3 regions of the Streptomyces albireticuli genome follow, and region 2 is predicted to be linked to each of the others. Evidence: riboswitches for the same ligand, from Rfam matches in the RefSeq annotation. Region 2 holds a riboswitch; each other region holds the start of a gene.

Evidence for each region. A riboswitch is a leader RNA that binds a small molecule or an ion and turns the genes downstream of it on or off. The one in region 2 is predicted to bind thiamine pyrophosphate.
Region 1: linked by a shared signal. The riboswitch ahead of SMD11_RS09490 (thiamine ABC transporter substrate-binding protein) and the one ahead of thiC (phosphomethylpyrimidine synthase ThiC) in region 2 are both predicted to bind thiamine pyrophosphate.
Region 3: linked by a shared signal. The riboswitch ahead of thiO (glycine oxidase ThiO) and the one ahead of thiC (phosphomethylpyrimidine synthase ThiC) in region 2 are both predicted to bind thiamine pyrophosphate.

The regions. Positions count from the first base shown of each region.
Region 1 is NZ_CP021744.1:2,305,100-2,308,365, reverse strand. It holds gene SMD11_RS09500 (phosphatidate cytidylyltransferase) at 1-646, shown strand, start outside; gene rlmN (23S rRNA (adenine(2503)-C(2))-methyltransferase RlmN) at 749-1,855, shown strand; TPP riboswitch at 1,903-2,007, shown strand; gene SMD11_RS09490 (thiamine ABC transporter substrate-binding protein) at 2,003-3,091, shown strand; gene SMD11_RS09485 (ABC transporter permease) at 3,163-3,266, shown strand, end outside.
Region 2 is NZ_CP021744.1:3,878,888-3,882,153, reverse strand. It holds gene SMD11_RS16620 (YibE/F family protein) at 1-1,038, opposite strand, end outside; TPP riboswitch at 1,100-1,234, shown strand; gene thiC (phosphomethylpyrimidine synthase ThiC) at 1,228-3,003, shown strand; gene SMD11_RS16610 (NUDIX domain-containing protein) at 3,083-3,266, opposite strand, start outside.
Region 3 is NZ_CP021744.1:5,637,893-5,641,158, forward strand. It holds gene SMD11_RS24390 (thiazole synthase) at 1-570, opposite strand, end outside; gene thiS (sulfur carrier protein ThiS) at 580-819, opposite strand; gene thiO (glycine oxidase ThiO) at 816-1,994, opposite strand; TPP riboswitch at 1,992-2,104, opposite strand; gene SMD11_RS24405 (NAD(P)/FAD-dependent oxidoreductase) at 2,352-3,266, shown strand, end outside.

The DNA of each region.
Region 1 (3,266 bases), 1.6 Mb from region 2:
CCGGGCCCCCCTGGTGCCGCTGGCGCTCGGTGGTGCCGCGATGGTCATCGCGGGCTATGTGAACGGCGCCGAGGGCGCGTGGGTGGCCATGGCCTTCACCGCGCTGGCCGTGCTCGTATGGCGCATGACGGAGCCGCCGGACGACTACCTCAAGGACGTCACGGCGGGCATCTTCGCGGCGTTCTACGTGCCCTTCCTCGCCACGTTCGTGGCGCTGATGCTGGCCGCGGACGACGGTGCGTGGCGGGTGCTGACCTTCCTGATCCTCACGGTGGTCAGCGACACCGGCGCGTACGCGGTGGGCTGGAAGTTCGGCAAGCGCAAGCTGGCGCCGCGCATCAGCCCCGGCAAGACCCGCGAGGGCCTGGTCGGCGCGGTGGTGTTCGCCATGGTGGCGGGCGCGCTGTGCATGCACTTCCTGATCGACGACGGGGCGTGGTGGCAGGGTCTGCTGCTCGGTCTCGCCGTCGCGGCCAGCGCCACGCTGGGCGACCTCGGTGAGTCCATGATCAAGCGGGATCTCGGGATCAAGGACATGGGCGCGCTGCTGCCCGGCCACGGCGGGATCATGGACCGGCTGGACTCCCTGCTGCCGACGGCTCCGGTCGTCTGGCTGCTGATGGTGGTCTTCGTCGGAGGTGGCTGACCGGGCGGGCACCCCGTCCGACCTGCTGTTTCTCGTGTTGAAGGGTTCGTCGTCCACAGGGCGGCGGGCCCTTCTTCGTATGTCTGCGACACTGGTAGGACCATGCCTGCACCTGGAGAACTCACCTTTGTCGCGCCGCGCGGGGCCAAGAAGCCCCCGCGGCACCTTGCCGATCTTTCGCCCGCCGAGCGCCGTGAGGCGGTCGCCGCGATCGGCGAGAAGCCGTTCCGCGCCAAGCAGCTGTCGCAGCACTATTTCGCGCGGTACGCGCACGACCCGGCGGCATGGACGGACATCCCGGCGGCGGCCCGCGAGAAGCTCGCGGCCGAGCTGCTGCCGGAGCTGATGAGCGTCGTCCGGCACATCTCGTGCGACGACGACACCACCCGTAAGACCCTCTGGCGGCTGCACGACGGCAAGCTGGTGGAGTCCGTGCTCATGCGCTACCCCGACCGGGTCACCATGTGCATCAGCTCCCAGGCCGGCTGCGGTATGAACTGCCCGTTCTGCGCCACCGGCCAGGCGGGCCTGGACCGCAATCTGTCGACCGCCGAGATCGTCCACCAGATCGTGGACGGCATGCGCGCGCTGCGCGACGGCGAGGTCCCGGGCGGCCCCGCCCGGCTGTCCAACATCGTCTTCATGGGCATGGGCGAGCCCCTCGCGAACTACAAGCGGGTCGTCGGCGCCATCCGCCGCCTCACCGACCCCGAGCCGGACGGCCTCGGCCTCTCCCAGCGCGGCATCACGGTCTCCACCGTCGGCCTGGTCCCGGCGATGCACCGCTTCGCCGACGAGGGCTTCAAGTGCCGCCTCGCCGTCTCGCTGCACGCGCCGGACGACGACCTGCGCGACACCCTGGTCCCCGTGAACACCCGCTGGAAGGTCCGCGAGGTCCTCGACGCCGCGTGGGAGTACGCCGAGAAGTCCGGCCGCCGGATCTCCATCGAGTACGCCCTGATCCGCGACATCAACGACCAGGCCTGGCGTGGTGACCTCCTCGGCCGGCTCCTCAAGGGCAAGCGGGTGCACGTCAACCTCATCCCGCTGAACCCGACCCCGGGCTCCAAGTGGACGGCCTCCCGCCCGGAGGACGAGCGGGCCTTCGTCGAGGCGATCGCCGCCCACGGCGTGCCGGTGACCGTCCGGGACACCCGCGGCCAGGAGATCGACGGCGCCTGCGGGCAGCTGGCTGCCACCGAGCGCTGAACACGACCCGCCGGAGGCGCACTGATACTGTGCCTTCGCACAAATGAACAATCCGACAGGGGAGCGCGCGAGCGCTGAGAGTGCGGCACAGGCCGCAGACCCTCGGACCTGATCCGGGTCATACCGGCGTAGGGAGTCAGCATCACCATGAACACCAATCTCCGGCGTGCCCTCGGGGCTGCCGTCGTCGCCGCGCTCGGTCTGCCCGTGCTGGCCGCCTGCGGCGGCTCGGGCGGCTCCGACGGGGCCGACGGCGGCAAGACCGTCACCCTCGTCTCGCACGACTCCTTCGTCGTCTCGGACGGTGTCCTGAAGGACTTCGAGAAGGAGAGCGGCTACACCGTCAAGGTGATCAAGAGCGGCGACGCCGGCTCGGCCGTCAACCAGGCGATCCTGTCCAAGAGCCACCCGCAGGGCGACGTCTTCTTCGGCGTCGACAACACCCTGCTCTCCCGGGCGCTGGACCAGGACCTCTTCACGCCCTACGAGGCCAAGGGCCTCAACCGGGTGCCGAAGAACCTCCAGGCCGACGCCGCCCGGCACCGGGTCACCCCGGTCGACACCGGCGACATCTGCGTCAACTACGACCGCGCGTACTTCGCCGACCACAAGCTGGCCCCGCCGCAGACCCTCGACGACCTGATCAAGCCGGAGTACAAGAACCTCCTCGTCACCGAGAACGCCGCCACCTCCTCGCCCGGCCTCGCCTTCCAGCTCGCCACCGTCGCCAAGTACGGCGACGACGGCTGGCAGGACTACTGGAAGAAGCTCAAGGCCAACGGCGTGGAGGTCGTGAGCGGCTGGGAGCAGGCGTACAGCGAGCGCTTCTCCGGCTCGGCCGGCGGCAAGAAGGCCAAGGGCGACAAGCCGCTGGTCGTCTCCTACGCCTCCAGCCCGCCCGCCGAGGTGATGGGCGTGAAGCCGGAGCCCAAGGAGGCCCCCACCGGGGTCGCGACGGGCACCTGCTTCCAGCAGACGGAGTTCGCCGGCCTGCTCAAGGGCGCGAAGAACACCAAGGGCGGCCAGGCCCTGATCGACTTCCTGCTGAGCAGGAAGTTCCAGGAGGACATGCCCCTCCAGATGTTCGTCCGGCCCGCCAACCAGGACGCCGCGCTGCCCGAGCTGTTCACCAAGTACGGCGTGAAGGTCACGGATCCCCACACCCTCGACCCGGAGAAGATCGCCAAGAACCGCGAGCAGTGGGTCAAGGCATGGTCCTCGATCGTCCTGAAGTAGAAGCCCTCCGGGCACCCCGCCGGCCGGACCCCCGGCCGGCGCTCCGGCAGACGGCGGTGCGGTTCGGCCTGATGGTCGTGCCGCTCGCCTTCTTCGGGGTCTTCTTCGCCTATCCCGTCACCGCCATCGTCCTCCGCGGTCTCAAGGACGGCGGCCGGTGGCACTTCGGGCGCGT
Region 2 (3,266 bases):
ATCGGCCTCCTTCAGCTCCCAGACCGCCGACGTCTGCGTCACCGTGACGTCGTCCAGCACGCCCAGCGAGCCGATGATGATGCCCGCGAGCAGCAGGCCCTGGATCCCGATCTCCGGATAGAGGCCGTGCACCAGGCCGGTCTGGTCGTCGGTGTCGCCCGTCAGGTGCGCCCAGTCGGTGAACAGCGAGCCGAGCAGGCCGATCAGCACCAGCGAGGTGAGCGTGCCGACGACCGCCACGGACGTACGGGCGTTGAGGCCGTGGCACATGTAGAGCGCGATCAGCATGATCGCGCTGCCGCCGATCACGGCCACCAGCAGGGGGTCCGAGCCCTGGAGGATGGCGGGCAGGATGAACAGCGTCAGCACCCCGAAGCTGATCACGAGGGCGGCCAGCGCGAAGAGTCCGCGCAGCCGGCCGACCACGACCACCGCCAGCGCGAACACGCCGGCGAGCAGGGCCATCGGCAGGGTCCGGTCCACGTCCGAGACCGCGTACTGGAGGTTCTTCGGCGCCTTCGGGGCGTAGGAGAGCACGACCTTCTGGCCGACCTCGTAGCGCCGCGAGGCGTTCGGCTGCACGAGCTCGGTGAACTTACGGCCCTTGTCGGGACCCGAGGTGACCTCGATCTCCGACTTCTCGCAGGGGCCCTGCGGTTTCGGCGGCCCGCCGGGCCCGCCCGGCCCCCCGCCGCCCTGCTGGGGGCCGCCGCCCTGCGGCTGCCCGCCCGCCTTCACACAGTCCTGCTCCTCGATCTTCACCACCCGGCCGGACTCCGTGTGCTGGTCGACGCCGAGGCCGGTGTGCGTGTGCGGGGGAGCGCCGCCCGGCCAGAGCAGGACGAGCCCGGCGAGCACGGCGACGGCGAAGGGGATCAGCACCGCCGCGATGACCTTGCGCAGGTGGCCGGAGACGGGGGAGGGCGGTCCGTGGCTGTGGGCATGGCTGTGCCCGTGGCCGTGTCCGTGGGGGGTGTGGCCATGCGCGTGGTCATGGGACTGGCCGGGTGCGTGGGGCTGAGGGTCCGTGGGGGTCACGCACCGATCATCGCAAGCCCCTCTGGCACTCCGGTCGGGGGAAGCGCTAGCGTTGTGGCACCTTTGCAATCGCGGGAGCTCGGAGCACCGGGCTGAGAGGGCGCTGACCTCCGTAGGGATCTACGGAAGCCGCTGCGTCGACCGCCGAACCTGTTACCGGGTAATGCCGGCGTAGGGAGTTCTGGTCTCATGACCTCGCAGGATGCACGCACGTCCGAAACCGGTCGGCAGATCGGCTGGCACAAGGACTACGTGACCGGCTCGCGGCCGGACCTCAGGGTTCCGGTGCGGCGGGTGCATCTCACCAACGGGCGGGACGTCCAGCTGTACGACACCTCGGGCCCGTACACCGACCCGGCCGTGGAGACGGACGTCCGTCGCGGCCTCCAGCCGCTCCGGGAGAACTGGATCATCGGCCGCGGCGACACCGAGGAGTACGCCGGGCGCCCGATGCGCCCGGAGGACGACGGCCTCAAGCACACCTCTCCGCGCGGGGGTCTGAAGAACCTCGACGCGGTCTTCCCCGGCCGCCCGCGCCTGCCCCGCAAGGGCCGGGGCGGCGCCGCCGTGACCCAGCTCGCGTACGCCCGCCGCGGTGAGATCACCGAGGAGATGGAGTACGTGGCCCTCCGGGAGAACGTCTCTCCCGAGACCGTCCGGGAGGAGATCGCGGCCGGCCGGGCCGTCCTCCCGGCGAATGTGAACCACCCGGAGATCGAGCCGATGATCATCGGCAAGAAGTTCCTGGTCAAGGTGAACGCCAACATCGGCAACTCCGCCGTCACCTCCTCGATCGAGGAGGAGGTCGAGAAGATGACGTGGGCGACCCGCTGGGGCGCCGACACGGTGATGGACCTCTCCACCGGCCGCAACATCCACACCACCCGCGAGTGGGTGCTGCGCAACTCCCCCGTGCCGATCGGCACCGTGCCGCTCTACCAGGCCCTGGAGAAGGTCGACGGCAAGGCCGAGGAGCTCACCTGGGAGATCTACAAGGACACGGTCATCGAGCAGGCCGAGCAGGGCGTCGACTACATGACCGTCCACGCGGGCGTGCTGCTGCGCTACGTCCCGCTGACCGCCCGCCGCAAGACGGGCATCGTCTCGCGCGGCGGTTCGATCATGGCCGCGTGGTGCCTCGCGCACCACAAGGAGTCGTTCCTCTACGAGAACTTCGAGGAGCTCTGCGAGATCCTCGCCTCGTACGACGTCACCTACTCGCTCGGCGACGGCCTGCGCCCCGGCTCGATCGCGGACGCCAACGACGAGGCGCAGTTCGCCGAGCTGAAGACCCTCGGCGAGCTCAACACCATCGCCAAGCGGCACCACGTCCAGACGATGATCGAGGGCCCCGGGCACGTCCCGATGCACAAGATCAAGGAGAACATCGACCTCCAGCAGGAGATCTGCGAGGAGGCGCCGTTCTACACCCTCGGCCCGCTGACCACCGACGTCGCGCCCGCGTACGACCACATCACCTCGGGCATCGGCGCCGCGATGATCGCCTGGTGGGGCACGGCCATGCTCTGCTACGTCACGCCCAAGGAGCACCTGGGCCTGCCGGACCGCGACGACGTCAAGACCGGTGTGATCACCTACAAGATCGCGGCCCACGCGGCGGACCTCGCCAAGGGCCACCCGGGCGCCCAGGACTGGGACGACGCGCTGTCCGACGCCCGCTTCGAGTTCCGCTGGGAGGACCAGTTCAACCTGGCCCTCGACCCGGAGACGGCCCGCGCCTTCCACGACGAGACGCTGCCCGCCGAGCCGGCCAAGACGGCGCACTTCTGCTCGATGTGCGGCCCGAAGTTCTGTTCGATGAAAATCAGCAGAAGCATCACAGAGCAGTTCGCCCCTGACCTGGCCGGTTCGGCCAGCGATCAGGAGGTAGAAGCAGGGATGCTTCAGAAGTCGAAGGAGTTCGCAGCCGCAGGCAACCGGGTCTACCTGCCGCTCGCGGACTGACAGGAGATTGTCCGACCACCGAGCGGCTCTGGCTAATGCCTGGGTCGCTCGGCGGTTCGAGACTGTGTTGCCGAGCGCCTCAAGACAACTGTGATGTCGCCGTGGTCAGTGATCCATGGGGCGGTGGGGCGCCGTGCTCCAGGTACTGCGGATGATCTTGTTCGCGTGCCGTGATCGCTTGCTTTACGCGGCGGGCGAGCCTCGGAATCAGTAGCTGATCGACGGCATCCGCCGGATGGAACTCGGCGGCGAGGATCTCGTCG
Region 3 (3,266 bases), 1.8 Mb from region 2:
GGCGGTGCCGGCGCCCGCGTCGAGGACCACGGGGACGCCCGCCCGCTCGGTGATCAGCTGGAAGTTGTGCGGGTTGCGGATGCCGAGGCCGGAGCCGATGGGGGAGCCCAGCGGCATGATCGCGGCGCAGCCGACGTCCTCCAGCTTCCGGGCGAGGACCGGGTCGTCGTTGGTGTACGGCAGCACCGTGAAGCCGTCGTCGACCAGTATCTCCGCGGCGTCCAGCAGCTCGACCGGGTCGGGCAGCAGGGTGCGCTCGTCGGCGATCACCTCCAGCTTGACCCAGTCCGTGCCGAGCGCCTCCCGGGCCAGCCGGGCGGTGAGGACGGCCTCGCCGGCCGTGTAGCAGCCCGCGGTGTTCGGCAGGACGCGGATGCCGTGCCTGCCGAGCACCGACAGCACGGAGCCCCGCACGCTCGCGTCCAGCCGGCGCATCGCGACGGTGGTCAGCTCGGTGCCGGAGGCCAGCAGGGCGCGCTCCATGACCTCCAGGCTGGGTGCCCCGCCCGTGCCCATGATCAGGCGCGAGGTGAAGGTGGTGTCCGCGATGGTGAGCAGATCGTCTGCCATCGGAGCTGATCAGCCTCCCTGCACTGCGGTGAGGACCTCGACGCGGTCGCCGGCGCCGAGCGTGGTGGCGGACCACTGGCCGCGCGGGACGACCGCCTCGTTGACGGCGGCCGCGACACCGCCGCGCGCGGTGGTGAGGGACCCGACGAGGGTGTCCAGGGTCAGGCCCGCGGGGATCGCGCGGCTCTCGCCGTTGACGCTGATGCCCACCTGGGCCTCGGGGCGGTCGGTGGGGTCGCTGGGGTTCATACGGGCAGCTCCTGAAGGGCGTTCGCGAAGCGTCGGGGGGAGAAGGGGCGGGCCTCGTCGGGCAGCCGCCCGGAGGTCAGCACCTCGGCCATGACGTCACCCGTCACCGGTGTGAGCAGCACGCCATTGCGGTGGTGGCCGGTGGCGGTGTGCAGGCCGGGCAGGGCCGTGGGGCCGAGCAGCGGGGCGTTGTCGGGGGAGCCGGGGCGCAGTCCGGCGAGGGTCTCCACCAGAGGCAGTTCGGTGATGCCGGGCACCAGCTCATGGGCGTCCCGCAGCAGTTCGTAGACCCCGCCCGCGGTGACGGTGGTGTCCCAGCCGAGCTCCTCGGTGGTCGCGCCGACGACCAGCTCGCCGTTCTCGCGCGGCACCAGGTACACCGGGCAGCCGCGCACCACGGCCCGCACGGTCCGGGAGAGGAAGGGCGCGTAGCCGGCCGGCACCCGCAGCCGCAGGATCTGGCCCTTCACCGGGCGGACCGGCGGCAGGACGCCCTCGGGTACGCCCGCCAGGCAGCCGCTGCGGCTGCCCGCCGCGAGCACGGTCTGTCCGGCGGACAGCCGCTCACCGTCCGCGAGTTCGGCGCCGGTGGCGCGGCCGCCCGCGCACAGCAGCCGCGTCGCGGCCGCGCGGTGGAAGATCACCCCGGCCCGCTCGCAGGCCGTGAGCAGGGCGCCCGCGAGCCGCCGCGGATCCGTCTGGTGGTCGCCGTCCACCCGCACACCCCCGCGCACGCCGGGCGCGAGCATCGGCTCCAGCCGGCGGCACTCGCGCCCGGACAGCCACTCCGCGTCGAGCCCGCAGGCGCGCTGGAGGGCGTGCAGTTCCCGCAGGTGCGCCCGGTCGTCGGCGTCGAGGGCGACGGCGAGCGTGCCGCACGCGCGGTACCCGGTGTCCCGGCCGCTCGCCTCCTCCAGCTCGGCCGTGAACGCGGGGTAGCGCCGGGCCGATTCCAGGTTCAGCGCGAGCAGGGTCTGCTCGCCGTAGTGCAGTTCGGTCACCGCGGCCAGCATCCCGGCGGCGACGTGCGCCGCCCCGCCGCCGGGCGCGGGGTCCGCGAGCGCGGTGCGCAGCCCGCGCTGCGCCGCGCGCCACGCCGTGACCAGACCGATGACACCGCCGCCGACGACGAGGACGTCGTACGTCCCCGGTGACGCGGTGGAAGACGCGTACATGGGTGTCCAGCCCCTCCCTTCGCCGGCATGACCCGGATCAGGTTCGTACGGTCGGAGGCCGTCCAGCCTCCCTCTCAGCCCGGTGCGTCCGGGCTCCCGCGAGTGCTTGCACCGGCCACCCTAGTACGCGCCGGGAAGCGACCGGAAGGCCGCTCGGACCCGGGCGGGCGGGGCGCCGGGAGCACCCGGAACGGTGGCCGCGCGCCGTGGTGTCCGCGGCCGACTGGTGAATGACCTTGTGTCGGACGTCTCGCTGCACGGTGCTGCGGGGAAGCCCGGCCCCCGCCCTACAGTGATCGGGTGAGCGACCAGACGAATACCTCCAGTGACCGGCGCGTCGTCATCGTGGGTGCCGGCATGGCCGGGGTGCAGACGGCGGTGGCCCTGCGCGAACAGGGCTGGCAGGGCACGATCACTCTGCTGGGGGCCGAGCCCCACCGGCCGTACGACCGGCCTCCCCTGTCCAAAGCGGTGCTGCTCGGCAAGGCCGAGGGCTCGGCGTTCGAGGTGGACTTCGCGTCCCTGGGCATAGATCTGCGCCTCGGGCGGGAGGTCACCGCGCTGCGCGCCGAGGAGCGCGTGCTGGAGACCTCCGCCGGGCCGGTGCCCTACGACGTGCTGGTCATCGCCACCGGCGCCCGGCCCGTCGAGCTGCCCGGCAGCGAGGGCGTGCCCGGCGTCCACCTGCTGCGCACCCTGGACGACGCGGAGGGCCTGCGTCCGGTGCTGGCCGAGCAGCGGGACGTGGTGGCCGTCGGCGCGGGCTGGATCGGTGCCGAGTTCGCGACGGCCGCCCGGGAGGCGGGCTGCGCGGTCACCGTCGTCGAGGCCGCCGACCGGCCGCTGGCGGGCGCCCTGCCCGCCGAGGTCGCCGCCCACATGGCCGCCTGGTACGCCGACAGCGGCGCCCGGCTGCTCACCGGCGCGCGGGTGGCCGCCGTGGAGGACGGCGCGGTGCTGCTCGCGGACGGCACCCGGCTGCCGGCCGGCGCGGTGGTCGTCGGCATCGGCGCCCGGCCGGACACCGACTGGCTGGCGGACTCCGGGATCGCGCTCGCGGCGGATCGTTCCGTCGCCACCGACGACCGGCTGCGCGCCTCCCTGCCCGACGTCTACGCGGTGGGCGACTGCGCGTCCTTCCCGTCCGCCCGCTACGGCGAGCGGCTGCTCGTCCACCACTGGGACAACGCCCTCCAGGGCCCGCGGACCGTCGCCGAGAACATCGCCCTCGGCCCGGCCGAGGGCCCCGTCTACGACCCGGTGCCCTACTTC